DNA from 3 places in the Bacillus tuaregi genome. Region 2 is predicted to be linked to each of the others. Evidence: riboswitches for the same ligand, from Rfam matches in the RefSeq annotation. Region 2 holds a riboswitch; each other region holds the start of a gene.
What was found. Region 2 has a riboswitch for glycine ahead of gcvT (glycine cleavage system aminomethyltransferase GcvT). Riboswitches for the same ligand answer to the same signal wherever they lie in the genome.
Positions count from the first base shown of each region.

Region 1: it holds a riboswitch for glycine, as region 2 does, so the genes downstream of both, BQ5321_RS03500 (phosphoglycerate dehydrogenase) here and gcvT (glycine cleavage system aminomethyltransferase GcvT) in region 2, are expected to answer to the same signal.
Region 3: it holds a riboswitch for glycine, as region 2 does, so the genes downstream of both, BQ5321_RS20705 (amino acid permease) here and gcvT (glycine cleavage system aminomethyltransferase GcvT) in region 2, are expected to answer to the same signal.

Region 1 is NZ_LT629731.1:229,109-239,192, reverse strand. It holds gene BQ5321_RS03530 (YwhD family protein) at 1-458, opposite strand, end outside; gene BQ5321_RS03525 (site-2 protease family protein) at 681-1,343, opposite strand; gene BQ5321_RS03520 (2-hydroxymuconate tautomerase) at 1,527-1,715, shown strand; gene BQ5321_RS03515 (hypothetical protein) at 1,891-2,187, shown strand; gene BQ5321_RS03510 (YwgA family protein) at 2,331-2,840, opposite strand; gene BQ5321_RS03505 (HD domain-containing protein) at 2,859-4,181, opposite strand; gene BQ5321_RS03500 (phosphoglycerate dehydrogenase) at 4,433-5,611, opposite strand; glycine riboswitch at 5,768-5,844, opposite strand; gene BQ5321_RS03495 (nitroreductase family protein) at 6,349-7,167, opposite strand; gene BQ5321_RS03490 (YuzB family protein) at 7,372-7,596, opposite strand; gene BQ5321_RS03485 (RsfA family transcriptional regulator) at 8,028-8,762, shown strand; gene BQ5321_RS03480 (octanoyl-[GcvH]:protein N-octanoyltransferase) at 8,860-9,699, opposite strand; gene pta (phosphate acetyltransferase) at 9,888-10,084, opposite strand, start outside.
Region 2 is NZ_LT629731.1:3,172,506-3,182,589, reverse strand. It holds gene comGA (competence type IV pilus ATPase ComGA) at 1-885, shown strand, start outside; gene comGB (competence type IV pilus assembly protein ComGB) at 872-1,903, shown strand; gene comGC (competence type IV pilus major pilin ComGC) at 1,929-2,228, shown strand; gene comGD (competence type IV pilus minor pilin ComGD) at 2,218-2,676, shown strand; gene BQ5321_RS17670 (hypothetical protein) at 2,660-2,986, shown strand; gene comGF (competence type IV pilus minor pilin ComGF) at 2,970-3,416, shown strand; gene comGG (competence type IV pilus minor pilin ComGG) at 3,406-3,792, shown strand; gene BQ5321_RS17655 (YqzE family protein) at 3,897-4,100, shown strand; gene BQ5321_RS17650 (YqhG family protein) at 4,130-4,915, opposite strand; gene BQ5321_RS17645 (DEAD/DEAH box helicase) at 4,893-6,581, opposite strand; glycine riboswitch at 6,726-6,816, shown strand; gene gcvT (glycine cleavage system aminomethyltransferase GcvT) at 7,057-8,160, shown strand; gene gcvPA (aminomethyl-transferring glycine dehydrogenase subunit GcvPA) at 8,180-9,526, shown strand; gene gcvPB (aminomethyl-transferring glycine dehydrogenase subunit GcvPB) at 9,519-10,084, shown strand, end outside.
Region 3 is NZ_LT629731.1:3,796,674-3,806,757, reverse strand. It holds gene sstT (serine/threonine transporter SstT) at 1-330, opposite strand, end outside; gene BQ5321_RS20710 (YitT family protein) at 637-1,500, opposite strand; glycine riboswitch at 1,792-1,871, shown strand; gene BQ5321_RS20705 (amino acid permease) at 2,011-3,402, shown strand; gene BQ5321_RS20700 (polyprenyl synthetase family protein) at 3,690-6,074, shown strand; gene BQ5321_RS24515 (hypothetical protein) at 6,105-6,635, shown strand; gene BQ5321_RS20690 (thiamine phosphate synthase) at 6,713-7,297, opposite strand; gene thiH (2-iminoacetate synthase ThiH) at 7,311-8,465, opposite strand; gene BQ5321_RS20680 (thiazole synthase) at 8,462-9,253, opposite strand; gene thiF (sulfur carrier protein ThiS adenylyltransferase ThiF) at 9,267-10,070, opposite strand; gene thiS (sulfur carrier protein ThiS) at 10,076-10,084, opposite strand, start outside.

The DNA.
Region 1 (10,084 bases), 2.9 Mb from region 2:
GCATTATGGTTTTGTAGAAATTCCCGTAAGACAGCCTTTGATTTCTCATCCATATGATCGACAATAATATGGCGCTTAATCGATTTATCCATGCGGTTCACATGCTCTGGCAACGATTTATAGCCTCTACGAATCTCACGGTCGACCGTCATTTCACACGCTGTTACCCCTGCATAATGCGGTCCTCTCTCATCGCGGTCCACCGTCACCCAGACGAGCCAGTAAGGCTTGCCATTTGGCACCTCATCCTTATTCGGTAAAAATTTAATTCCTTTTTCGACCACGCTTCTGGCATGCATGGCGCCAATATCGATGACCGCATCGCCTTCTTCAACATCAATGATAACCGGTGACACGTTATCAAGACTTAATGCGCCTTTCCCGAACCCCTTATGTCCATCGAGAGGTTCATTTTTAATAATATTAAACTCAAGCTTCTTTTTCTTTTTTTCTTCCATCAATAAAAATCCCCTTTCATTCTTTAAAAAAAGTCTGTATTAACATGGTTGTTGATTTCCGTTCTAGGCACTTCGCTTTCCTGCGGGCGACCGCCTAGCCTCCTCGACACTTTGTTCTAGCGGGGTCTCGACTGCCTCGCTTCTCCCGCGGGAGTCTTCGTGCCTTCCACTTCAATCAACCTGCTAATCCAAATGAAAACTGCTTTTTAACACAGCCTTCTTTTAAAAAAACCATCCATAAAAAAATTCATTTAATCCATTTATCAGCCATGGCAGGACGGTGCCAAAGATTGGCTGGATGGTGTAGCGGTCAAGCGGCGTGATGACTAGGATAAGAAAAATCAGCATGCCGTATTGTTCAAACTGGGTCATCTTCGCGCGTACGTCCACCGGTGCCAAATCCTCGAGGATGCGGTAGCCGTCAAGCGGCGGCAAAGGCAGCAAATTAAAAATAAACAGGACCGCATTCAGTTGAATAAAAATATCCAGAAATTCCGGAACAAACATCGGCAGACTTGCTGCCAGCCCTGAGGCGACTAAGCCATACCAAATCACAAACGCCAGACAAACCATGATCAGATTGCTCAGCGGTCCGGCAAAGGAAACGGTAATCCCGGCTACACGCGGCTTTTTAAAGAAAAAGCGATTCACCGGCACAGGCCGCGCCCAACCGAAGCCGGCAAGGAAAATGAGAATCGTCCCGAACGGGTCTAAATGCGACATTGGGTTCAACGTCAATCGCCCTTGATTTTTCGCCGTATCATCACCAAATCTCCAGGCCGTGAACGCATGCGCAAATTCATGGACGGAAAAAGCAATAATCAGTGTTAGGGCGACATATGGTATTTTTTCTAATGGGTATGCCAAAAATTGCGAGAGGTCCAACAGGCAAAACTCCTTTTATCAGCTCTTTGAATAAAAGTATACATGATTACAGTGACAAAGTGAAAAATGATGCCAGCCATCCCACAAGCAAAACAAAAAATAAATCAAAAATCTTGTGGTACACTATGAATGGTGAGTTTCACCATTCTATACATATACACCCATTTGAGGAGGCTGAAGGACATGCCATATGTTACCGTTAAAATGCTTGCAGGCAGAACCGAGGAACAAAAAAAGGCACTCGCTGAAAAAGTAACCGATGCTGTAAGCGAAACAACAGGTGCACCAAAGGAAGCCATTGTTGTCTTTATCGAAGAAATGACGAAAAACCACTATGCCGTTGCAGGAAAGCGCATGAGCGACCAAGAATAATCGCTTTCCCCTGAAGCAATAGGGCTGTCCAGTTAGTTGTCAGGTACTATTCTCTAACCTAGTTCATATGAATACTAGATTATGTAGGATGTGCCTGACAGCTTTGTTTAGGACAGCCCCTATTTTTTTGATAGAATAAACGTAAGAGCTATCATAACAAAAGGGGGAAAAGGAAATGGAAGTCGGGACTAGAATCGCTCAAATCCAAAATGTAATGGACCAGAATATTGAATCGATTGAAAAGCTCATTACCGCGTACGAAGAAAACATTCATGATCACCCTGCCATGACAGAGGATGAAATCCTGCTGTTAAAGCTCTGGCTCCGTGATAATATCCTGCGCTACTGGGTAAATGCACTCCAGCAATCACTCCGCGGCATGGACGACAGCAACCGGACAGATATTCTTCAGCTCTTGAATCAATTTGAAAGGCCGATTGCTGACTACATGAACAGGGAATTGACCCTGTAGCTCCCATTGAACCTTACTCCACTACATTCATGACAGACTATCACTAACGATAACATGTCAAAAACACCCTAAATCTAGGCCAATTTATTCTGGTCTTATACATAACAAAAAAATACAGTGCCCAATCGCACTGTACTTTATGTCTAGTGAAGCTCTATCTTTTGCTTTAGCTTCGCAATATATTCATAGGCACTATCAATTTCTTCTGTTGTATAGCGCTGTTTACTTTTTAAGGTAAAAATCTTTTCCTGCACTTCTTCCTTTGCTAGATTATCAAAGTATAAGACGGTAGATACGAGCTCAAGAAATCTTGCATTTTGATGATTCATATCGGTGAGACATTCCTGCAGATACGGGAGGTCAACATGGTTTTCAGACAGAAACTCCCTGCCGTTGTCAGTTACCGTATAGCGATATTGATAATAGCCGCCCTTTTTTTCCTTGACTTCATCTAGAAATCTCATGTTACACAGCTCTTCCACCTGCACCGTTAACTCCTCTGAGTAGGGTCCATAAAAGTGAAATTGAAATTTTTCTCCGAACGGAAAGGATAGTTTTTTAGAAATATAAATCATCTTTTGCAGCTTCTTCCTCCCAATCACTTCTCCAGAGGCTGCGATCGCCTGCATGACCTTAGCATGATCTTTTAGCACAATTTTCAACTCCTAAATCTATATCAATGGATATTTACTGTCTTCTATATCCAGCAGCTTGCGAATTTTACTCTTAATATCCTTATTCGTCGTATCATCCGTAAGGAAATCTAACGGATAATAGAGCTTATGGTCGGTTCTTCTTTTACCCGAAATCGCATCGACGATTTCCGACTCTCGTGACAGCTCGCGAATCTCGCCGTTTCGCATTAATAATTGAATCGGCAAACGCTCCTCTTCCTCACCCGGCCGGTAAAAATCGTACGGTAAATCGGAGGACGAATCCACGACAAGATAATATTCCGGATCAATTCCCGCCTTCTCAAACAATATCGACAGCTCGGCCAGCTTTTTGTATTCCTTAGCCGGATCAAACTCAGCATATTTAAATAGATTCCGATTCATAAACCTGCGGCATAAATCGCTTAGAATTGGATCATCCTCGTCCTGCCACATTTGAAAATAATAGAGAATGACCGACTCATCTAGCTTCAAATAATCCTCCAATGTAACCTCATCTTCAAAAATCGAATAGAAATGGACAGGCAGCGATTTAAAGGAATAATACTGCCCATGCAATGCTTTTGCCCTGTGGAGTATTTTTGTCAGGATCACCTCCGCACTGCGGGTTACCGGGTGGAAATACACCTGCCAATACATTTGATAGCGGCTCATAATATAATCCTCTACCGCATGCATGCCGCTTTTTTTAATCACAACCTGGTCTTCACGGGGACGCATCACGCGCAAGATTCGCTCCATATCAAAATGACCGTAGCTGACCCCTGTAAAATAAGCATCCCGCTGCAGATAATCCATCCGATCGGCATCAATTTGGCTGGAAATTAGACTGATGACGAGCTTATTTTGATAGGTTTTTGCAATCACCTCAGCAACCTTTTTCGGAAAATCCTCTCCGACTCGCTTCAGAACTGCGTTCACCTCTGTATTACCTAGAATAATGGCCTGGGTAAAATACTCATGGTCAAGCTCGAACACTTTTTCAAAGGAGTGAGAAAACGGCCCATGTCCTAAATCATGCAGCAGCGCAGCACAAAGGGAAAGCAGCCGCTCGTCATGGCTCCAGCCTGAGCGCCCCTCAAAGATGTCATCGACAATCCGGCGGATAATCTCATATACTCCCAGTGAATGGTTGAAACGGCTATGCTCTGCTCCGTGGAATGTTAAAAAGGTTGTCCCTAGTTGTTTAATTCTCCGCAGCCGCTGAAATTCCTTCGTCCCAATCAGATCCCATATCACCCTGTCGCGCACATGCACATAGCGGTGCACAGGGTCCTTGAACACCTTTTCCTCCAATAGCTTTTCCTCTGAATAGGCCATTTTCTCCCCTCTTTTCTTGTCTATTTATTATGTAAAAGGTAAAAATGCTACCATATATGAACCGACTTTTTCATTCGTCTATTTTGTCTTCTTTCGGACACTCACATGTTCCTATTATACTCAAATCCCCCGTTACATCTCTACAAAATTCAACAAAATCCAACCTTTTTTAAAATCGAGGGATTTCACTCTTTTTTTTCATAAAAAATAAAGCACCTGCCAAGGGCAAATGCTTTATTCGTTCGATTCGATTAGATAATGCGGACGTTTACGATTCCTGGGATTTTGCCGATATTTTCTTCTAAGGCAGGTGTAAGGTCGCCGTTAAATTTATTATCAATATCAATAATGGTATAAGCGTAATCGCCACGGCTTCGGTTCACCATGTCCGCAATGTTTAAGTCATAGTTTGATAAAACAGCTGTCAGCTGTCCAACCATTCCCTTCACGTTATGATGGAACGCTGTTACACGACGCTTGCCTGTAAAAGGAATAGACGCATTCGGGAAGTTAACAGAGTTGACGATATTTCCTGTTTCTAAATATTCCTTTACTTGATGAGAAGCCATGATGGCACAGTTTTCCTCAGACTCAGTTGTTGAGGCACCAAGGTGTGGAATGCAGACACAGTTCGTCATTTTTAATACTTTATCATTCGGGAAGTCTGTAATGTACTTACCAACCTTACCGCTGACAAGTGCTTCTGCCATATCATCCTCGTTCACTAGCTCACCGCGAGAGAAGTTCAGGATATGAACGCCATCCTTCATTTGCGCGAAGGAATCTTTATTGAACATGCCACCAGTATCTTTCGTAAATGGTACGTGAACCGTAATGTAATCAGCTTTCGCATAAAGCTCCTCAATTTTCATCGCCCGTTTTACATTACGAGAAAGGTTCCAAGCGATATCAACAGAGATGAATGGGTCAAAGCCAATGACATCCATATCAAGACGAAGCGCATCGTTTGCTACACGGGCACCGATCGCACCAAGACCGATAATACCAAGTGTTTTTCCTTTAATTTCTTTACCGACAAACTGCTTCTTTCCTGCTTCGACAAGCTTAGGAACCTCTTCGCCTTTACCTTCTAGGCCTTTTGTCCATTGGATACCGGCAAATAAATTTCGAGAAGACGCCATTAATGTTGTTAAGACTAATTCTTTTACGGCATTTGCATTCGCACCAGGTGTGTTGAATACAACAATTCCTTTTTCCGTATATTCATTCACTGGAATATTATTAACGCCGGCTCCGGCACGCGCAACAGCCTTTACGTTAGCATCCAGCTCCATATTGTGCATGTTAAAGCTTCGTAGAACGATGGCATCCGGATTCGCCGCATCGTTATCGATCTTGTAGTTTTCATTGTTTTTGAAGGTTTCTAATCCGACTTCAGCAATTGCATTTAATGTTTTAATTGTGAACATTTGTTTCTTTTCTCCCCTTTGGTCTTTTTGGTTGTTTTATAAAAAAGGTTAGTTAACTATGAATCTTACTTTTGAATCGTGACAAGATGACTATGAAAAAAGAAGATTGGACTTCTCCAATCTCCTCGCAAAAAGTAAGAATAACAAATAAGGACTTGTTACTCTTCTGTCCTTTTGCCTGAGATCGTGAACCCTTCGGCGCTGCACCATGCAATCTCTCCAGAAGCGGCTCCGGTTATAGAGTGAACCATAACCCTCTTCGCCAGCAAATATTCTCTCTCATATGTTGATATTTGTTGAAAAACTTTTAAAATTTTGTCGAACCATTGTGTAATAATTTTAAATTTTAACAATATTATTGGATTAATTCAAGCTTTAAACTTCTAGAATGTCTAGAAAAATGAATATGCTTTCCAAACATGCAGCTTTATTCGTCTTTTAATAAAAGTCAGAAAATTTACTAATATAATGTTTGAATTATAATTCATTTCAAAAAACATATCAAGTGTTTAAAACTAAGACTTTAACCTAATTTTCTTATGGATAACGCTTACAACGCCATAACATCCACCAACAACTAACACGAACATTATAATTATAAAAAATATTTATGTTCGGAATCAGAGGGACGGTTCTATTGCTTCCTCCAGAACCCAATTAAGTTTTCTATAATTAAAAAGGAACTCACTAGTTGTAAGTTCCTTTTTAAAAAACTATAAAATTGATTTATAAATTGGTTATTCCTGTGGATCCCAGATTGCCCAGTTGTCTGGTCGGCCATGCTGGGTGGCAGATGTCTCTACATCAATAGATGGGTCTGCTTTACCGATAACTACAGCTCCAACAAGAACCGCATTTCCTTCTACATCAAATTCAGTTTTCTCTTCAGGGAATCCCCAGCCGCGCTTATAGTTCTTACCTTCAAGGAATTTGCTTACATCGTATTTAGGGACGCCATATGCATACGTACTTTCACCCTTTGGAGCGACTGCTGATCCATCCAATGTACCAAAGTAATGCGTTTGATAGCCTAAGCTCCATGCCCCCATGCTTAACAATCCGTTTGAATACCCGGTATCAAAGAGGGCAAACGACGTTTGCATGTAATAATCTTTATATTGATCTTTATGGTCGGCTTGGTCTGCAATTTGGTCCGCTAGAATTAAGACCGTAACGGTTCCGTCGGTTGTACAGCCTTCACCCCAATAATCACCGATAATGGTTGCCTGTTCTTTTGGGTCACGAACAGCAATATAGAAATATTCATTCCAGTTGACAGCTGTTTGCCCCTTCATAGCAATATCAAAAATTTTCTCCAGGTCCTCATCACTTGGAGCATCCTTTGGATCGTTCGACCACGAGCCGTTATTAACAGTTCTCCAAAGATTTTCATTTTCGGTAAACCATTTGTTTAAATCAAGTTCGGAAGAGGTTTGTACTGATTCATTACTCTCATCTGTCTCCTTTGTCGAAGTAGCGGAGTCATTGGAACATCCGGACAATAATAACAGTCCCGCTAAAGGAATAAGAAGAAGACTTTTTGAAATGCCTTTCATGTAATTACCTCCCTTTCCTATTTTGTGTACAGTTTAATTATAGAATTTTCATAATTCAATACCATGGATTGATTGTTAAACTTTCATAACATTTGTTAGATTTATCACAAACTAGTCCATTATATAGACATTTATCGCTAGAGTTCTCCAAAACCCAGAAGCAAAAACAAAAAAACCCCCTCGGGGACAATTCCCGAGAAGATTCTATAGCTTTAGCTTCTTTCTAATTTTTTCTTCTAACTCTTCTTCCGATAAAGCGGCTAATGGCCGGTTATTAACGAAGGCAAAGGTTTTCTTTCGGCCTGGTCCGCAATAGGACTGGCAGCCGATTTGCACTTCTGCATCCGGGTCAATTTTTTTCAGCATTGGTAGTAACGTTTTTAAATTCACTGCCTGGCAATCATCACAGACACGGAATTCATTTGCCATAATGAATACATCCCCTTCTAACAATTCGACTAACATCTATAAGAAATATGAAAACAGCCTGTTTCTCACATTTTCATTCCTTCTAAGCTATACTAGTACGTTTACACTATGAGGTATTTTAACGCTTCTTTTTCTGTATTGCAAGCCAATCCTATAGGCGTTGCCCCGCTTAAGGGAAAACTACTAAAACAAGTATATAAATAATATCTTTAAAGATAGAAGGAAAACATAACTCTACCTCGCTATCTCCTTGCCAGCCCCTTTCATAAAACCACATCTGTCTTCATTAGTATGTGATTCACAGCAAAAATGCATTCGTTTTTTCATAAGTCTACTATCCTTTTAATCATCTTGTATAAAGTTTGAAAAGATTGGACATGATGAAAATAACGCTTTATAAAAATACAAAAATATGATAGGGAGCTGAAGAAATGAAAGTTCGTCAAGATGCATGGACAGAAGAAAATGACTTGCTGCTTGCTGAGACTGTCTTAAGACATGTAAGAGAAGGAAGTACACAATTAAATGCGTTTGAAGAGGTAGGCGATAAGCTTAATAGAACCTCTGCTGCCTGCGGCTTCCGCTGGAATGCGGTTGTTCGCCATAACTATGAAAAGGCCTTACAGCTGGCGAAAAAGCAGCGCAAGCAACGACAACGGATTCTGGGGAAAGATCAAGGTGGCAAGAAAAAACTATTATACTCACCGCCACAGCCAAGTATAGAAGAGATGCAGACCTTGACCTCACAAGCCGAGCCTGAAGTATTTAATGAAAATATGACAATGGAAATGAGTGAAGAAATGACAGCTAGCATTCAACCAGACTCTATTCAAGCTTCACTGGACATGCCTGCGGGCAGCATTAATCTTGATACAATTGTCGCTTACCTGCAAAATATGAAAAACTCAGGCTTTCAGGTTGAGATATTAAAAAGTGAGAATGAAAGATTAAAACGTGAAATCGCCGAGCTAAGAAGAACCAATAAAGAGCTCGAGTCCAAGATTAATGAAATGGAAGAAAATACTGAAACGATTCAGGAAGATTACGAGACGTTAATGAAAATTATGAATAGAGCTCGTAAGCTGGCCTTGTTTGATGAAGAGGAACGTCCGGCAACCACCTTTAAGATGGACCGGAACGGAAACCTTGAAAAGGTAGCAGAATAATGTAGTTGTGTGAAAAGCCGTTATGGTAACGGCTTTTTTTGTTGACCTTTTTTAGTAGTTTAGCAACCAAGTCACTCGGTTAGCGGACGCCTCTTCCTTACTCGCCCAGCACCCTTTGATTTCGCTCTATGACCCTTTCATTATAGCCTTCGAACAGCGGTACCTCTTCCGGTGACAGTGATGCAGTAAAAAGCTGCTCTGACTTAGCCTGCAGCACCTGTAAAAAGCGCAGCATCACGTCCTGAACGGTTAAATTAACCTGAAGCAGCTCTGACAACGACGCCATGACCTCAGGAATAATTTCCGGATACACCTGCTTCGTTTCCTCTTCTTTTTTACTAAGCTCATAAAAATGTTTTACCAGCTCAGCCCGTTCACTGCCGCTGCCATTGACGCAAAGATAGATTTGCACAGCTACGCCTTTTCTGATTCTGCGCTGTGAAATTCCAGCGAATTTCTGTCCGCCCATGCTAAGATCATAGCTGCCAGGACAATAGGAGCCTATAATTTCTCTGGCTTCAATCTCTTGGTTAAAATCGGCAAACATATCCTTCACCAGCTGCCACATCGCCTCATAGCCGCGATTAATATCAATTCCCTTTTCTTTTTCCGGAAAAACTAGCGTCAGATTGAGGACTCCTTCATCGAGCACAACCGCCAAACCGCCGGAATTGCGGACAATGACTTCATAGTCTTGCTCTTGTAAAAAATCGATGCCCTCCTTTAAAAAAGGAAGCTTGGTATCCTGTATTCCTAGTACAACCGTCCGTTGGTGGACCCATGCCCGCGCCGATGCCGGAGCTGTCCCCGCACCAACAGAGGTACAAAGTGTATCATCCATTCCGAAGGACTGCAGGGCACTTATATAAAGACCGGAGACAGACTGGTCAATCACTCTCCACCGCTCCTGAACTAATAAATCCTTTGTATCTTTCATGTTCAATCTCCTTGCTGTAGCTTTCATTTCTTCATTATAGCATGTAAAAGGATGAAGAAAAAAAGCAGGTGGTTCTTTGTGCCCGTCAGACCTCCTTCTTCCTCCCAATGGGCACTATCAACCGTCTACTTTTCCTTTAATAATAAAAAAGCACACCACCCACAGGTGATGCACTTTAACACACAGCCTTATTTTTTCAACGCCTGCGCAGCTGTAATTAACGCTAGCTTATAAACGTCCTCTTCGTTACATCCGCGGGAAAGATCGTTTACCGGGCGGTTAAGTCCTTGTAGAATCGGACCTACTGCTTCAAAGTTACCTAAGCGCTGAGCAATTTTGTAGCCGATGTTGCCTGCTTCAAGACTTGGGAAAACAAACACATTCG
Region 2 (10,084 bases):
ACAGCATCCATGGATATTGGTGAAAGAAGACGACCACAAAGCGGTGCCTGTTCATTCATGATTGATGGAAAAATGATTGGTCTCCGGTTGTCGACTCTACCAGCTAGTCATAATGAAAGCCTCGTGATTCGAATACTTCCTCAACAGGAACATATTCCTTCCTTTCAAATTTCACTGTTTCCTTCTATGACTAGAAAATTATTAGCTCTATTACAGCATTCCCACGGTCTAATCATTTTGACCGGACCGACAGGCAGCGGTAAAACCTCGACCCTATACGCTTTATTAAATGAAACCTCACATATTTATAATCGAAATGTCATTACATTAGAAGATCCCATTGAAAAAGAAAGTGATTTAGTTCTGCAGGTTCAGGTGAATGAAAAAGCTGGTATCACCTATACAACCGGCCTTAAAGCAATCCTGAGACATGATCCAGATATTATTATGGTGGGAGAAATCCGTGATGCTGAAACGGCTAAAATTGCAGTAAGGGCTGCACTTACAGGTCATTTAGTATTAACAACCATGCATACGAGGGATGCAAAGGGAGCCGTATACAGACTCATAGAATTTGGTGTGAGTCAACAGGAGATTGATCAAACCCTTGTCGCCATTACTGCTCAAAGATTGGTAGAATTAGCCTGTCCATTTTGTTCAGGGCAGTGCTCACCCTCCTGTTTTGGGTATGAGCGTCCGAAAAGGGCCAGTGTTTTTGAACTTTTATCTGGCCGAGACTTAAGAGCTGCCATAGGGGAGATGCGCGGTGAACAAATGAAACCTCGCTATAAAACATTAAAGGAGGAAATTCGTAAGGGCGTGGCACTTGGTTATATTAAAGAAAATGAATTTGCTAGATGGGTATTTACAAATGAAAAAAAATAAATGGACACTACAAGAACAGGCAAGCTTCTTGAAAATGATAGGAGAGCTTTTGATTAGGGGCTACCCGCTTGCGGAAGCCCTGGATTCGGCCACATACCATCTACCGAGAACTCGTCATGTAGAATTGAAGGAATGTTTGTACGGCTTAAAGGAGGGATATCCATTTTATATCATGCTTCGCAAGCTTGAATTTAATGAGCACGTCATTGGGTATGTTTATTTTGCTGAACAGCATGGCAGTTTGGCTATGGCGTTTCTCGAAGGCAGTAAAATGCTGCAGAAAAGAGCGACAAACCTATCGAGAATTAAAAAGCTTTTAAGCTACCCGCTTTTTCTAGTACTAACGACTATTATGTTATTTTTCTTTGTCCAAAAATATTTACTTCCACAATTTTCTTCACTCTTTACCTCGATGAAATTGAAAACCAATCTATTTACAAGAGTCATTTATTCTACCGGAGAAGTATTTCCGCTTCTCATTGTTTTCTTCCTCCTCTTATTGATCGGCTTGATTCTCTATTATTTGCCAAGGTATAGAAAAAACTCAGCAATAGACCAAAAGCAGTTATTAATGAGAATTCCAGTTGTCGCAGGTCTTTTGCGGTTGTTTTATACTCATTACTTTTCGGTTCAATTAGGTTTTTTGCTTGAAGGGGGTCTTTCTGTCAATGAGTCACTGACCATCTTTGAGCAAAATGAGAACCAGCCCTTTTACAGACAGCTTGGAGGAGAAATGAAACAGTTGTTAATATCAGGTGAGAAATTAGAGGATATCCTCAGGAGCTATGCTTTCTTTGAACAGGAACTTCCTATGGTCGTCAAGCATGGACAGGATAATGGAAAGCTTGCTGAGGAACTACAGTTTTTTTCTGGCCAATGTATGCACAGCCTGGAGGAAAAAATGGACAATCTGATGAAAAAAATCCAGCCTGTTTTGTACGGCTTTATCGGATTATTAATAATTTCAATGTATTTAGCCGTCTTATTACCAATGTTCCACCTAATGAATGGACTATAAACATAATTGAGAGGGGTATCATTCAATGTTAAAAAATCAAAAAGGCTTTACCTTAATTGAAATGATGATTGTTCTATTAGTTATCTCTATCTTACTTATGATAACGGTGCCGAATGTAACAAAAAATAACTCAACCATCAATCAAAAAGGCTGTGACGCGTACTTGAAAATGGTTGAAGGACAAGTACAGGCATATAAAATGGAAAAACACCAATATCCAACGGTAACTGACTTGGTTACTGAGAAATATATTGCAGAAACAAAATGTCCAGTAGGAAAAGAGATTCTGATTTCAGCTGAAGGCGTTGTCTCCCTTGGAAAGTAAGCAATCAGGCTTTACTCTTATTGAAATTCTAATCGTATTAAGTATTTTTTTAATCATCTCTTCTATTACCTCCATTTTCTTAAAGCCACAATATTTATGGTATGAAAAGGAGCGTTTCTTTTCCCAATTTAAAGCGGATATTCTATATACACAGCAATATGCGATATCACATCAAAAGCAACTATCACTGCACATTTTTCCAAAAGAAAAGCGTTATACAGTTAAAGAAAAAACAACTGGTAAATCTGTTATAGAGCGTGAACTACCGCAATCGATTCAAATAGAAAAAGGAACATTAGCAACACCAGGGCTTGCCTATATGATCATTGAGTTTTCACCGAATGGCAGATTAAATCGATTTGGAAACTTTTATTTTCTAGTTGATTATGAGCGCTACAAAATTACCTTTCAAATTGGAGCGGGAAGATTTTATGTGGTTAAGGAATAAAGGCTTTTATATGGCAGAATTAATCATTAGTCTCTCTGGATGGATATTAATTACCTCGATATTGGTTCCGTTTTATTTTCAACTGCATAACCAGTTTATTCAATTAGAGGAGAAATCCGATGCTCTTCATCTTTTTTATGAATATCTGCAAAATGTCATAGTGGAAGATGCTGATAGGGAAAATATCGTCCTGACTAAGGGGGAGAAGGATTTTTTTATTGTATGGTACGGCGATGAGCAAAAGGAGGTCATGATACGGTATGAGGATCTGTCAGGCAAAATGGTTGAAATTCATGAAACAACTCCGTAGCCAAGGCTTTACTTTTCTTGAGATGCTAATCGCATTCTCTACCTTTCTCATTATCGTTTCATTATTTCCTTTATTTTTTCAAATGCTGTTACAAAATGGGTTTGTGGAGGAACGCTTACAGAGGATGGAGTGGGAGGTGTTTGCTGCTCAGGTGAAAAAGGAAGTGCGGATGTGTGACAGTTTGACCGTTGAAAATAACAGACTCATTTTAAAGATAAACAATGAAAGCATTATGTATGAAAGTTACGGAACGGATATTCGTAGAAGAGTGGATCTAAAAGGACATGAAGTTATGCTGCAGAATATGAATAAAGTAGTGTTTGATAAGGTGAAAAAGGGGGTGAGGATATCAGTAGAGGATCAATTCAAACAAATGGAGTCTGTGATAATTCGAGCAATTGTAGATGAGGATGGTTTATATGGTCCGTAATCAGCATGGTTTTACGTATCCGTTGACGTTATGTATCCTGATATTGTTTTCAACTGTCTTAATGATCTATACGGAACAATACCTCACAGAAAAAAGGATGCTGATTGAAACGGAATACATTCAAAAACAAGATTATTACATCGTAAATGCAATGAAAATAATTGAAAAAACCTTATCAGAGCACGGAAAGACAAACAACACGGGTACAATTAATTTTTATGATGGACAGGTTTCCTATGTACTACTGGATTTAACGGATCAGTTATGGGAAATAAGAATCAATCTTAAGACAGGTATTGAACATCGTGAGTTCACTGGCTATGCCTATTATGATTTTGAATTAAAGAAAATGATTAAATGGGTGGAAAGAAATTAAGCAGGTGTGGGAAAGAATACTTTGTTATCGTTTGAAAAATGATTGTTCCGGATATACTTACACATAGATAGAAATGCTTCACGCTGTGTAAGAGGTGTATATCAATGAAGACGAATGATTATGTAAAATACGTGACGCAAACCGTTGTGCAATATATTGATCAACCAAAGGATGAGCGCCGCAAGCTCCGACAGGAAAAGAAAGACCGTAGAGCAACCTTTATGTACAGATGGTTTGGAATCATTCCATATGTACTGATGTTGAAATTAAGAGAGAGAAAAGAACAGAAATTACGAGAAGCAGAATAGTCTGCTTCTCGTTGTTTGTGTTTGTGAACTTAACTGCGGAGGTAAAATATCCCGCCATTAATAATGGAAATGTGAATATTGGGTTCATATTGATCCTTAAGCGCAAGCTTTTCAATTGCATAGCTATCTTCTTTTTCGTCGATATCCTTATAGAAATGCTCTAATAAATGTAAATCCTTCTGCCAACGTATTCTTGCATCGTCTGCCCATGAATGATTTTCAGCTTCTATTTTAGTGATTAAATAATTCTCAATCCGTTTTAAACCGCTTTTCGGCATAATCAGGGGAGAAAGTGTAAAAGAATAGTCTGGAATTTTTGGTGTTAATGGAAGCTCCAGAAGCTGATGATGAAAGTCTTCAACTATTTGTCCGTTAATAAGCTGAAGACCAATAGACTGGAATACATCCCTTTTTCGATCACACTGATAGGACACCTTCACATTTAAACAAATCCACGGCTTTAATGGCGTTTGTTGTCCGGCAGTTGTTGGACCATTTTCATAGAGGCGAATAAAGCCTGCTAATTTCTTGGTTGATTGAAAAATTTGGTGGAGTCGTGGCGAGCCAAAATGAATGGTCTCCCCTTTTACACTGTCAGATGCCCGCTTTGGGTCTGTTATGAAAGTTAGACACATTGGGTTTGGCATTCCTCCGGTTTTTTCAAGATAATGCCAGTAGAAAGGGCGGTTCATTAGCTCTTTGTCCAGGTCAACCGTTAATTGAACGGTCATATAGCCTGCCTTGTTTTCCTTGATTTCACAATCGTTTGCAAGGAAATATCGTTCGAGAAATTCATGAATTTCCTGTTGCTGCATGCCTGTCTCCACCTTTCATTTCTTGGGCAAATTGAATCATTGAGGTGAGGTTATCCATTTTAATCTTCATTTCACCCTCTGATGCGGAATAGTTGAAAATATCGATGAGATGCTCTTCGACGTTTCCGAATTCTAATTTCGTTAGGATATCGTCGAGCTCGCCAATGACCTTTTCGAAAAGGTGAATTTTTTCATATAACAGCTTTAACACATGATCTTCAACCGTGTCCTTTATCGCAAAGTTATAGATTTTAACATCTTTTTCTTGACCAAGACGATGAATTCTACCTATACGCTGTTCAAGTCGCATCGGATTCCATGGCAAATCAAAATTGATAATATGGTGACAAAACTGCAGGTTTATTCCTTCTCCGCCGGCTTCGGTTGCAATCAGAACTTGAGCGTTGTTTTTGAATAATTCTCTCATCCAATCCTTCTTGCCTCGTTTAAAACCGCCTCTGAACGGAACGGAGGTTATACCGTGTTGCTTAAGAATCCATTGTAAATAGAGCTGTGTTGCCCGATATTCGGTAAAAATAATAACTTTATCATTAATCTCTTTGATGAGCTCCAATGCTTTTTCCGCTTTCGCATTGGATTGTACTGCTTCCACCTTATTAATCAGGTACTGGATTTGCTCCTGTAATAATGGGGAGGAATTTTCCTCCTTTTGCAGCATGTTTTTCAAGGTGAAATAGACTGCTTCTCTGCTACTGCAGGCCTCTCTTTGCAAAGTCATGACTGAAAACTGACTTTTATTTACTGTGTCACTTTTTCCGCCTAATAAACATATAGTTTCGTATAGTTCCCTTTCCTGTGGAGAGAATTCAATTGGGATTGTTTCGACAATTCGCTTTGTCCATTCGATGCCAGTATCTGCGCGGCGATTTCGAATCATAACTTTATTGACTAGTTCTTTTAAATGTTCATCATCATCTAATGAACGGGAATCCTTTTTATATTTGTCATAAAAATCCGACTCATTGCCTAGATGGCCTGGTTTTAATAAGGAAACAAGGTTAAATATTTCACTGATTCGATTTTGAATCGGAGTGGCTGTTAATAGCAGACAGAACTTCTTTTTTAAGTTCTGCACGAACTCATAGTTTTTTGTTTTATTATTCTTCAATTTATGGGCTTCATCAATGATGATAAGGTCATAATCCTGCTCGTAAATAATTTCTCTATGCGGAGAGCGTTTGGCTGTATCAATTGATGAAATCACGACATCACATTGCTCCCAAACATAACTTTTCCGCTGGGCAACAGCAGGAATATAAAATTTACTATTTAATTCCATGGCCCATTGTGAAACTAAGGAGGCCGGAACTAAAATAAGGACTTTTTTAACTAAACCTCTAATCATGTATTCTTTTAATATAAGACCGGCTTCAATAGTTTTCCCAAGACCGACTTCATCAGCTAGGATGGCTTTACCATTCATGTTTTCAACGACCTGCTTTGCGACCTCAAGTTGGTGTGGAAGTGGTGTTAAATGGGATAAATGCTTTGGTGCAAGCAGTCCTTCAAAATCTGGAATGACAGTATGCTTTTCCACCTCAACAGCTAATTTATATAAGTCCCAATTACCCCATGGTCCGTCATGATCCATTCTCGTCATAAATTCATCTTGCCATGAATGATCAAACTCTATTTGCACCGTCATTGTTAACACTCCTCAAAATGGTATTGCTGAAATCAATCCGACATGGTAGTCTATGTATATAATTGAAAGTTTAGAAACTTACTACAGTGAAATAATGTTTAATTATGGATAGTATGACCAAGTAATTTAATTTTATAAATGCGGATGATGATAAGGGGAGAGACTACTGTAAGTAGCGCCGAAGGAGCAAACATGGATTTGTGAATCTCTCAGGCAAAAGAACTCTTATTTGACGCATCTCTGGAGAGTGCTTTTGATAAGCCGCCCACGAGGAAAGCCTTTATTAGGTAAACTTTCAGGTTCCAGGACAGAGACCACCTTATGATCTATAGGGTGGTTTCTGTCCTTTTTTGGTTCAGGTTATGAAATAAGGGTTTTTATGCAGATTTTCGTTAGGGTTAAAAATCTTAATATTTAAAAAGCTATGGATAAGCAGTGGATCGTAAACAGTATTTCAGAGGAAGGAGTAAAAATCATGACTGAATTAAAACGAACACCTCTTTACCGTGTTTATAAGGAATATGGGGCGAAAACTATTGATTTTGGTGGATGGGAGCTCCCAGTTCAGTTTTCTAGTATAAAGGAGGAGCATGAAGCCGTAAGAACAAAGGCTGGGTTATTTGATGTTTCTCATATGGGGGAAATAACCGTTAGAGGTCCTGGAAGTCTGTCGTACCTGCAAAAAATGATGACGAATGACATCAGCAAAATCAAGAATGGTACTGCTCAATATAATGCCATGTGCTATGACAATGGTGGGACAGTGGATGATTTACTTGTTTATAAGCTTGCAGAGGACGATTATTTACTTGTTGTAAATGCGGCAAATACTGAAAAGGATTACAAATGGCTTTTAGAGCATCTAGATGAGGGTGTGGTGCTTGAAAATATTTCACAGCACATGGCCCAATTAGCACTACAAGGACCGCTGGCAGAAAAGATTCTTGAACCATTAGTACCTGATGTTAAATTAACTGAGGTTCGCCCGTTTGGAATTCAAAATCAAGTAGTGGTTGCTGGGAAGCAGGCTACGCTTTCACGAACAGGCTATACTGGTGAAGACGGCTTTGAAATCTATTGTAAGCCTGAGGATGCTGAGGATTTATGGCGAGCAATCTTAATAGCTGGCAGTGAATATGGCATCCGTCCTATTGGTTTGGGTGCCCGTGATACATTACGGTTTGAAGCGAAGCTTGCCTTATATGGTCAAGAGCTTTCCCAGGACATTACTCCGCTTGAAGCCGGAATTGGCTTTGCTGTGAAACTGGATAAAGAAGCAGAATTTATTGGGAAATCCGCCCTGAAGAAGCAAAAGGATTCCGGTCTACCAAGACGAATTGTAGGTATTGAAATGATTGATCGTGGGATACCTCGCCATGGTTATCGTGTTTTTGTTGATGAAAAGGAAATCGGTTTCATAACTACCGGTACGCAATCTCCTACATTAAAGAGAAATATTGGTCTCGCGTTATTACAGACGGAGCAGGCTGTTCTTGGGAACGAAGTATTTGTAGAAATTCGTGGTAAACGCTTAAAAGCGAAGATTGTCAAAACACCTTTCTATAAAAGAGTGCAGTAAAAAACAGGGGGAGAGAATGATGAAGCATCGTTATTTACCGATGACAGAAAAGGATCAAAAAGCAATGTTGGAAGCGATTGGAGCAGCTTCTGTTGATGAATTGTTTAGCGATATTCCTGAACAGGTCCGTTTTAAAGGAGAATATCAGCTGAAAAAGGCAAAGTCTGAATCAGCACTTTTAAAGGAACTGTCGCAACTATCAGCTAAAAATGCAGACTTGCGTAGAAATACATCGTTCCTGGGTGCCGGGGTTTATGATCATTATATTCCTGTAATCGTTGACCATGTTATCTCTCGTTCAGAATTTTATACAGCCTATACACCCTACCAGCCAGAAATTTCTCAAGGTGAACTGCAGGCTATCTTTGAATTCCAAACAATGATTTGTGAGCTAACCGGAATGGATGTAGCAAACTCATCTATGTACGATGGGGGGACTGCATTAGCAGAAGCTGCGATGCTGGCTTCTGGACATACCCGTAGAAATAGATTATTGGTGTCCAGCACAGTACATCCAGAAGCTAGAGCGGTATTAAACACCTATGCAAAAGGACAGAGGCTTGAGGTAGTTGAAATTCCAGCTAATAATGGTTTAACCGATATATCTGCACTTGAAGAACTGCTTAGTGAAGAGGTAGCGGCCGTGATGGTTCAATACCCTAACTTCTTTGGCGGAATTGAACCATTGAAAAAAATAGAGGAACTGGCACATAAGGATAAATCACTATTTGTTGTTTCGAGCAATCCTCTATCCTTAGGTGTTCTTACTCCACCCGGACATTTTGGAGCAGACATTGTTGTAGGCGATACACAGGTGTTTGGTATTCCGGGGGCTTACGGTGGACCGCACTGCGGCTATTTTGCCGTTACGAATAAGCTGATGCGAAAAATTCCAGGCCGATTGGTTGGGCAAACAGTGGATGAAGAAGGTCGTAGAGGCTTTGTCTTGACATTACAGGCACGTGAGCAGCATATTCGCCGCGAGAAGGCAACATCGAATATCTGCTCTAATCAGGCACTTAATGCATTAGCATCGTCGGTTGCGATGACTGCATTTGGGAAAAAGGGTCTTCGGGAAATGGCTGTAGCCAATATTCAAAAAGCGAATTATGCTAAAAATAAGCTGAAGGAAGCAGGAGCCAATATTGTGTTTGAAGGGCCGATTTTTAATGAATTTGTTGTGAAGCTCACAAAGCCTGTTAAGGAAGTGAATCAACAGCTGGTCAATAAAAACATCATTGGCGGCTATGATCTAGGTCGTGATTACCCAGAGCTGTCTAATCATATGCTGATTGCTGTTACGGAATTAAGAACAAAGGAAGAAATTGATATTTTTGTGGCAGAATTGGGGGATTATCATGAATAAACAAAATCAACCATTAATATTTGAAAGCAGTACACCTGAACGAATCGGTTATAGTCTTCCTGAAGTCGATGTTCCAGAAGTTGATCTAGAAAACTTGATACCGGCTGAATATATGCGTGAGCTTGAGCCAGAGCTTCCTGAGGTTTCCGAACTCGATATTATGCGCCATTATACGGCATTATCAAAAAGAAATCATGGACTTGATTCAGGATTCTACCCGCTTGGCTCTTGTACAATGAAATATAATCCAAAAATAAATGAAGCAGTTGCTCGTATGGATGGCTTTGCCCACGTTCACCCATTGCAGGATGAATCTACCGTACAAGGAGCACTGGAATTAATGTATGATCTACAAGAGCATCTCGTTGAGATTACGGGGATGGATGCAGTAACACTACAATCTGCAGCCGGAGCTCATGGTGAGTGGACGGGTCTCATGATGATTCGTGCCTTTCATGAGGCGAACGGTGATTATGGAAGAGTGAAAGTAATCGTTCCTGATTCTGCCCACGGAACGAATCCAGCCTCCGCAGGGGTGGCAGGCTTTGAAACTGTAAC
Region 3 (10,084 bases), 620 kb from region 2:
ACCAGTAGTTAGTTTTAATGTGACCGGGAATAGGAAGCTAGCAACTACCGCTACAAAGCCAGCTAGGAATGTACCAATAGCATATAAGCCAACAATCGATCTCATATTGGTTTTCTGACCTTTTTTATGTCCGGAGATCGCGTTCATTACTAAGAATAGAACTAATATGGGTGCAACTGCCTTTAATGCACCTACGAATAAAGAGCCAAAAACGGAAACCCATTTTACATTTTCTGGAATGGTTAAGGCTAAGAGTATACCGACAACTAAACCTACAAGAATTCGTTTAACCAGGCTGACCTGGTTCCACTTGAGTATTAGATTTTTCATTTGTTTTCCCTCCGTTGATTAGCCGAGTCTACCAACAGTGTACAGTTGTACCGCTGTGGTGGAATTCTATGTATCACCTAGTTTAACATGAATATTATTAATTGTGAAACATTTAATTATATCAAAATATGGATATTTTTCTTTTGAGTGAATGATATTCATATAATTTGTAAAAAATTTAAGGTGAAATGAAACTAATTGGAAGTTATATGATAAAAATGAAAATTTATGGAAGATATTTTTGCATTATAATAATTCTATGATCATACAGACAAAAAAGGTGCCATATTATGGCACCTCTGTTTGTTATTCATATGATTTCTCCATTGTAAAGCCGCGACCTTTCACTTCGTTCACCTGGTTAATAATCATGAAAGCCTGAGGATCAATAGAAAGCACAAGATTATTAAGCTTAGGGAGTTCCCGATTTGACACAATGGTTAGGACAACCAGTCTTTTATCATGACGATAACCCGTTTCGGAATGAATCAATGTGGAGCCTCTATCCAAATGCTGTAAAATACTTTGGTTGATTTCATCGTATTTATCACTGATAATCTTTACCTGCATTCGTGATTTTCCAAATATCAATACCTTATCCAGGATGACTGTATAAATCATTACGAGCAGAATCCCGTATAGAACCTGTTCTTTGTTCGCGAAAAGCATTTGGGACAGTAGTATCAGGGAATCAAATACATACAAGGATACTGAAACTGAGATTCCAAGCTTTTTGTTTAATACAAGCGGGGGAATATCCATACCTCCGGTTGATGCTCCTGCTTTAATGACGATTCCAATACTGACACCGATGATGATGCCTGTATAGATGGCCGAAAGAAGCCGATCATCCGTAATATTCTGCAGCATCGTAATATTTTCAAAAATACCGAGAATAAATGGGAAGTAAAAGGTGCTGATTAAGGTCGTAAGCGCAAATGATCTGCCGAGTATGATGGCTCCCACAATAAACATAGCAATGTTAAAAGCGAGTACAAAAGCGGATACGGGAACCCCAAATTGATGATAGAAAACGAGTGCTAATCCGGCAGTACCTCCTGTAATTAAACCATTTGGAAGAATAAAGGTAGTGACTGCCAACGCATAAAGCGTATTTCCCAAAAGGACTAAAATAATATTTTTTATCCATGTTGAATGTGACTTAATCATATCATGCTGCTCCTCTATACGTTAGAAAACTAAGAATGGTTATATCTGTAAGTAATACTTTAATACAATTAGCTTATGAATAAAAGATTATATTATGAAACAAATATTAATAATATTTGATTGGCGGATGAATGTTATTTTTAAGGATATTATGAGTTTTTTGTGAAATAAATCAAAAATTCTACAGATGTTATTGACAAATTCACATATACTGATAAAATTTCTAATTATTGTACAATAACGAATGTAATATATAAGCAGGCTATGATTGCTATGGGTAGTACTATGGCATGAGCGGCTTCTGGAGAGATCGCAATGATATGCGACGCCGAAGGGTTCACAATCTCAGGCAAAAGGACAGAAGAGTAATAAATAAACTTTTATTTGTTATTCTGACGTGTAAAGAGATTGGGAAGCTACCAATCTCTTTTTTTGCTTTCCTTTTGTTCATATCTTCACATGGAGAAAACTGTTGCCATTAATCAAGAATAATAGTTGGAGGAATGTAACGTGGAAAAGCAGGAATTAAAAAGGGGACTGAAAAATCGACATGTACAGCTTATTGCCATTGGCGGTACGATTGGTACAGGTTTATTTTTAGGTTCCGGTAGGGCCATACAATTAGCAGGCCCATCTATCATATTGGCTTATTTAATCGTAGGAATTGCCTTGTTTTTTGTTATGAGGGCATTAGGGGAACTGCTTTTATCAGATGCAGGGTATCAATCATTTACCGACTTTGCCGCTGATTATATTGGACCATGGGCAGGCTATGTAACTGGTTGGACCTATTGGTTTTGTTGGATTATGACAGCAATGGCAGATATCATCGCAGTAGGGTTATATGTACAGTATTGGTTCGATATTCCGCAATGGATGCCGGCATTAGGCTGTTTAATCCTATTATTAGGACTGAATTTATTAACTGTTAAGCTATTTGGAGAGCTAGAATTTTGGTTTGCCATTATTAAGGTAATTACGATTCTTGCATTAATTCTTATCGGAGTCATCTTGCTATTCGTTGGATTTCAAACGGAAACAGGAACTGTTTCAGCTAAAAATTTATGGGAATTTGGCGGTCTATTTCCAAATGGGATTTCAGGTTTCCTTCTATCATTTCAAATGGTTGTATTTGCTTTCGTTGGTGTTGAACTAGTTGGTGTATCCGCTGCTGAAACGTCAGATCCGAAGAAAAATATCCCATCTGCCATCAATAAAATTCCATTGAGAATTCTGTTTTTCTATATAGGAGCACTTATTATTATATTAAGTATTAATCCATGGGAACAATTGAATGCTTCGAGCAGCCCTTTTGTACAGGTGTTTAGTTTAGTAGGTATTCCAGTTGCAGCTGGAATCATAAATTTTGTTGTCTTAACATCCGCAGCTTCAGCATGTAACAGTGGATTATTTTCAACGAGCCGAATTCTCTATAATTTAAGCAGTCATAAACAGGGACCTGCAAAATTTTCAATGTTAAATAAAAATCATGTACCAAGCAACGCATTGTTTACCTCGGCGTTTGTTCTATCGATTGGTGCTTTATTGAGTAAGCTAGTTCCGGAACAAGCATTTAGTATTGTCACAACGATTAGTGCTATTTGTTTTATCTGGGTATGGAGCATTATATTAATTTCTCATATAAAATATCAAAGAACACGTCCAGATTTACGGGAAAAGTCTAGTTTCAAGGCACCGTTGACACCATTTATCAATTATGTGGTACTTTTGCTTTTTGTATTTATTTTAGTCATTATGTTACTCGCTGAAGCAACACGACTAGCGCTACTATTGACGCCAGTATGGTTTATCCTATTATTTATCGTTTATTCATTAAGAAAAAGAAAAATGACTAATCTCTCAAATGAAAATAACATAGAAACAGGTACTATTGCGCAATAAAAAAATAGGTAACTAGCAAAAAAACTAAAAGGTGAAAAGAAGCTCGCGAATAGTTGAGCTTTTTTTTATTAACCTCTATCAAATAAGTGGAGGACTTCTGTACCTGTCGCAAGCTTTCGGTACAAAAATCATTTGCTGAATGAAGTTAAAAATTTATTACTTTCTAACTCAATATGAAGGATGTTAGGGTGAGATTAGAGAAGATATGTAGTAGATATGAGCTGAAGTAATTGTTCCATATATCTCAAAAAAATATATGAGGAGAATGTATATTATTTATAGAAGGAATGTGTCATATGAATAAGGAGCTATTAATAGATACAGATACTTGTTATAAGTTGGCTAAGCAGAAGGCTGCTAGTTATTTTTATACATTAACTGAGCAAGTGGTGCAGCAGACTTATGTTCCCGTCCTGACTAAAGATTTACAAGCCTGGAAGCAGAAGCATATTCAACGTTCCTTTCTATCTCTGTTATCGCGTCGAAAGAAAAAAGAGACTTCACAGGGATATTATCACTATATTCAGTGGCTTGACTACACAGGAAAGCTGGATGATTACCTGGATCGCAGTATATCTTATATTTACCTGAGAGATTTAGGAAAAGATCTTAAGTCAGATGAGACAAAGAGAAGAATTCGGGATGTGGTGGAAAATCTAAAAGAACATCTCACAGAGACTAAGGATGAGGAAGCTTCTACTGATACATACAGCATGGCAAGTCTTTATCGGATGGCTGAGAAGGAAGGCGTCGAATTAGCTATGATCTGGCTGGTTCAAAAGCTGAAAACGGTATCTGAAAATATCCCGAAAGGGCTTGATGCAGAGCAAGCCCAGCGAAAGCTAATCAAAATCATCGCTGGGGTCATCATGCTAGAGCTGGAGGAGAGGAGCGGTCAGGAGTCTCCTGAGGAACGAACCCGTAATTTGGATAGGGCCATACGGCTGGGTTATTGCTACGGTCTAACTTATCCCTTTATCGATGATCTCCTCGATGCAAATATCTTATCTGCTGCTGAGAGGAGGCGATATTCTGATTTGATACGGAGCACCCTGACAACAGGAACAGTACCAGAATTAGGTGAGTGGGAAGGAGAAAATGCGGCATATATTCGCTTCATTCACGCGGAGCTGCGTGAAGCCTTTGAATATATGAAGGTCAACCAGCGTAAGGAAACGAGAACTCGTTTTTTCGAGCAGGCCTATGTATTTTTTCGCTCGCAGGAGGAGGACCGCAATAAGGATTTATCGAACCAACATTACAGTAATAAAGAGCTGTTTTTGCCGGTCATTTTAAAAGCAGCCTCAGCCCGATTGATTATTCGTACGATCATTAGTGCACCGGAGGATGAGGGCTTTGACAGCCGGACCTTTTATTATGGAATCTATAATCAGCTTGCCGATGATTTTACAGATATGTTTGCTGATCTGGAGGCAGGAGCGGTTACTCCCTATACGTATTATTTGAAATATCATGAAAAGCGTCGAGATTTGATAAACCCATTTGAATTATATTGGACCGTCATTTTTCACTTAATCCATCATGTTTATCATTCAGACTCCAAGACCTGTGAAGTAATGCTAGACAGAGCAATTAACAGCCTGAAACGCTTTAAGGCGCGGGTGGGTAGTGAAAAATATCATGAAATCATGACGATTTTCACAGCGGGGATTCCGAAATTCAATCGTGTTATTCAAAAAATGGTAGATAAAGCAGATGATGTTGATTTCTTTGATAAACTGCTTCGTGATCACATGATTACCATTCTCAAAGAAGAACAAAAGGAGCAGCAGGAATTTAGGGATACAATTGAAGCCGTACGCCATCAAATCAATAAGTATCTGCCTTTACCTAAAAATCAAATTTCAGCATTTATAAAGGAGGGGATTGTGGATGCCGCCAACTATAGTCTTTCAGGTGATGGGAAGCGACTGCGACCGATTATTACATGGGTGATGGGTGTTAGGGGATATGGATTAAAGGAGTCAGACATCATGCCGCTTCTAAAATCATTGGAGTATATGCATACATCCTCCTTAATCTTTGACGACCTCCCTTCACAGGACAATGCGCCAATTCGCAGGGGACGGCCCACATTACATCAAGTGTATAATATGGCAACAGCTGAGCTAACAGGTCTTTTTCTGACACAGAAGGCGGTGGAGGAACAGGCTTCACTTGACCAATTTGATGCAAAAATAGTCCTTTCACTGATACACTATTCGGCTCAAAAGGTTGAAGAGATGTGTGAGGGACAGGCAATGGACTTAAGTTCCATCGGCAGTCCACTGACATTAGAGGAGCTGACGATTATGTCCTTTTATAAAACCGGTATTGCATTTGAAGCTTCCTTGATTATGCCTGCCCTGCTTGCCAAGGCTAGTGAAACAGAAATAGCAGCCTTGAAAGAATTCGCCTATCATGCAGGCATTGCATTTCAAATCAAGGATGACCTTCTGGATGCAGAAGGTGACCAGGCGATAATTGGAAAACCTGTTGGGAAGGATGTTGAAAATCATCGTTCAACCTTTGTCACTGTCCTAGGAGTCGATTGTGCCAAGAAAAACATGTGGGAGCATTACTGCCTTGCCTCGGACGCTTTGCAGGAAGTACCGCGTAACACCAGCTTTTTGAAGCATCTATTAAACTATATTGTGAATCGGGATCATTAACTCTATTTTCAAAGGAAGGAATGTTTGAAAATGAGCTTATTAGATATTTATTTACAAAAGAACGGAAAAACACGGTACGATGTATTTGAAAAAACTGGAATTAGTTATCATTTGTTCTCTAGCGCAAACCATAAAAGTGTCAGCGGTTATTCGATCAAACTCATCGAAGCAATGGCTAAAACAGTAGAGAAAAGTGAAGGAACGGTTCTCGATGAATTATTACAATTAGAGGACGAGAATGCATACTTTGAAGTTTTTAATGCTGAAGATTTACTATTAGCATTAAAAAATAAGGAAGAATACATTCTAATTAAGGGCGAATATAAAAAAGAAATGGTAGAAATCGCAAAGTCACAGCTTACGGATACAGAAACATTAGGTATAGAATTAGGCTCTGCTGGTATACTAGCTGTTATGGCAGAATTAATTTTGAAAGTAGTAGATATTTTCAGTAATAAAGATGATGACCTAAAGAAAATTGAAAGCCAAGTCCGAAAGTATAAATTTAAAAAGGTAAATGAAAATGAAATTTTATTATACTTAAAGCAATTAGATTACTAAGAGCTTTTTAGTAAAAAGACCAAGGAACTCCATACGTTCTTTGGTCTTTTCTGTCAAAGTGTATTGATAGCCCTACGTCAACCTCTAAATTGTCGCGCTAATTCAACCGGATGTAGACAGGTCATGGACTCAGACATGATACAAAATCCCTTCGCGCCCGTTGCGATAAGGTCTTTAACATGATCTTTTTTGATTCCACCTATGGCAAATACCGGGATACTAACCGTATCACATACATCTTTGAGAAAGGAGAGTCCTCTTGGAGGAACTCCCTTTTTACTATCTGTTGAATAAATATGTCCAGCAATTAAGTAAGTAGCCCCTAATGCTACTGCCTCTTTAGCTTCTTGTACTGAATGAACAGAGGCTCCTATTACGCTAAATGGATGTAACTTGCTTTGATATTTCCTCAAATTCTCCATAGATAATTGAATATGGTCTAATTCCAGCTTAGCAGCGACAGAAATGTTTTGATTAATGATGAGCGGAACATTGTGATGTGCACATATGTCTTTCACCTGACATGCTAATGCTTCATATTCATCAAGTGCCAAGTCTTTCTCTCGAAGCATAATGGCATGCGGCTTCCCTTTAGCTAATTGATTGACTTGTACTAAAAAGTCCTGTTTACAGAGGTTCCGATTGGTCACATAAATCAGCATAAAAGATTGCCACCTAGACTCTGATGTAGTCGGAATAGACCGGCTGCAGACTTTTTTGGACAAGCATGTCGTGGACTTCTTCAACACTTCGTTCATCAGAAATCTCAAACTGCTGATCACCCTTTTGTTCTTCCTCATGGCCGCCGACACCGACATTTACACCTGCTGACATTTTCGTTGCCACCATACCAGCAACATGATCACGAAACCCTTCTCTTTCGCGAGTAGAAATCGTAACACCGGCAAATGGCATAAACAAGCGGTAAGCCATCATCACCTGTAAAAGCTGCTTTTCGTGTACATCCTTTGAATTATTATCCGCATTGTTAATATATGGACGTATCCGTGGGACGGAGAAGCCAATTTCAGCATGCGGGTACTTTTGTTGGATTAATTTTGCATGCAAACCAGCGGCAAAGGCATCCTTACGAAAATCATCTAATCCAAGCAGCGCCCCGAAGGAAACACCGCGCATGCCGCCTAATATTGCCCGTTCCTGAGCATAAAAACGGTAGGGGAAAATTCGCTTCGATCCCCATAAATGAACCTGTTCATATTTATCAGGGTTATAGGTTTCCTGATAAACAGACACAAAATCCGCACCGCATTCACGTATATATGCGTATTCATCAACATTTAAAGGATAGATTTCAATGCCGACTGTTTTAAAATATTTTGCTGCTAGCTTAATGATTTTCCCGATATATTCAACATCTGATTTGTAGCGAGATTCACCAGTAAGGAGTAAAATTTCTTCTAAACCTGTAGCGGCAATCGCTCTCAATTCATCCTCTGCTTCATTTGGGTTAAGGACGGCCCGTTGAATTTTATTTGTCGCTTTAAACCCACAATAGACACATTCGTTCTCACAATAATTTGCTATATATAAAGGTGTAAAAAGGGTTACGCTATTCCCGAAATGCTTCTTTGTTTCCGCCATTCCCTTTTGAGCCATTTCTTCTAAATACTCTAATGCAGCAGGGGAGAGAAGCACTCCAAAGTCCTCCAATGATAACTGGTCTTTGGCTAGAACTCTCTCAACATCACGTCCTGTATAAAGGCTATAATCATACTTTTCTACTGTTTTTAACACCTGGTCCATTAAATCAGATTCTATAATCTCCATGCCTTCCTGGTACTGCATATGATCAACTTTTTTTCTACTCATTTGCCTTCATCCTCCAAAAATCCTGTTAATGGACTTGAGGCTTCTGCTTTAAAATCGAGCACTCTTCCTAAACCGGCTAAATAGGCTTCGCGTCCTGCCTTTATTGCTCGGTTAAAAGCGCTTGCCATCATGGACACATCGCTTGCTGTTGCAACGGCTGTATTACACATGACGGCAGCTGCACCCATTTCCATTGCTTCACAGGCCTGCGATGGGCGGCCGATTCCAGCATCAACAATAATTGGTAAGTCGATTTCATCCACTAAAATTTGAATGAATTCCTTTGTACACAGACCTTTATTACTTCCAATCGGTGAACCTAGAGGCATAACAGCACTAGCTCCCGCATTGACAAGGTCTCTGGCTGTATATAAATCTGGGTACATATAAGGCATGACAATAAATCCCTCCTTTGCCAGCAATTCGGTAGCTCTCACTGTTTCTTGGTTATCAGGCAGTAAGTATTTTGAATCGGAAATAACCTCTAATTTAATAAAGTCCCCACAGCCAAGTTCTCTTGAAAGACGGGCGATTCTTACGGCTTCCTCTGCATTTCTTGCACCGGAGGTATTCGGAAGCAAGGTAATGTTTTTCGGAATATAGTCAACGATATTCTCCGCACTACCTGTATTCGCTCTTCTTAAGGCTAAAGTGACGATTTCAGCCTCACCAAATTCGATAACGGCCTTCATGATATCGAGGGAAAATTTACCTGACCCTAGAATAAAACGAGATTGAAACTCATGTCCACCGATTGTTAATGTATCTTTTTTTAAAGTCTCTTTCATGAAAAAATCCTCCTTATACTTCCTCTTGTCCTAATAATAAGCGCAGAATCATATTAGCCTGGTGGCCGGCACAAATTTGCACTCTTGGTGCCATTAGACCTCTACCGACCCTTGCTTCATTTTCTAAATCTCCACATAGGTATAATTGTTTTATCGGTCTTCTTGTTTGGATTAAATTAGAGCTGTCATAACCTGCCATCCCTGATCCGGAGACAATTTTACAATCAGGGAGCTGCTCCAATGCCGTATTTACCAGCATCGCTTTGGCATTTGGTTTGTCAAAGGCCTCACAGATGACATCGTAGCCCTCAAAGAGCTCTTTCACATTGTTCTCTGAAATTCTAACGATTTTAGTCTCGATGGTAATAAATGGATTAATCTCTTCTATTTGCTCTTTAAGGGCGGCTGTCTTGGGCATTCCCAGGTGTCTGATGTAATAGCTTTGCCTGTTAAGATTACTAGGCTCAACAATATCAAAATCAACTAGAAACAGATGTCCAACTCCAATTCTCGCCAGCATAATAGCGATATTCGATCCAAGACCTCCTAAGCCAGCGATGGCAACCTTTGCTTTTTTAACTCTTTGATGGACATATGGCGTATGCCTCGCCATCATCAAGCTTTCTAATTCCTCTTCCATAGGCATGACGCCTTTGCGAATAATAGAAACAATATCATTTTCAGTTAAGGGTGAATCTTGATCGATTTGAAATCCATTTAAGATCACAATATCATCTGGACTTCCAATCCCTTCTCTTACTTGGAATGCCGTTTGATAAGTTGTTTCCTGTTCTTTTCCATTGAGGATAATTTTCATGCTGATCAACCTCC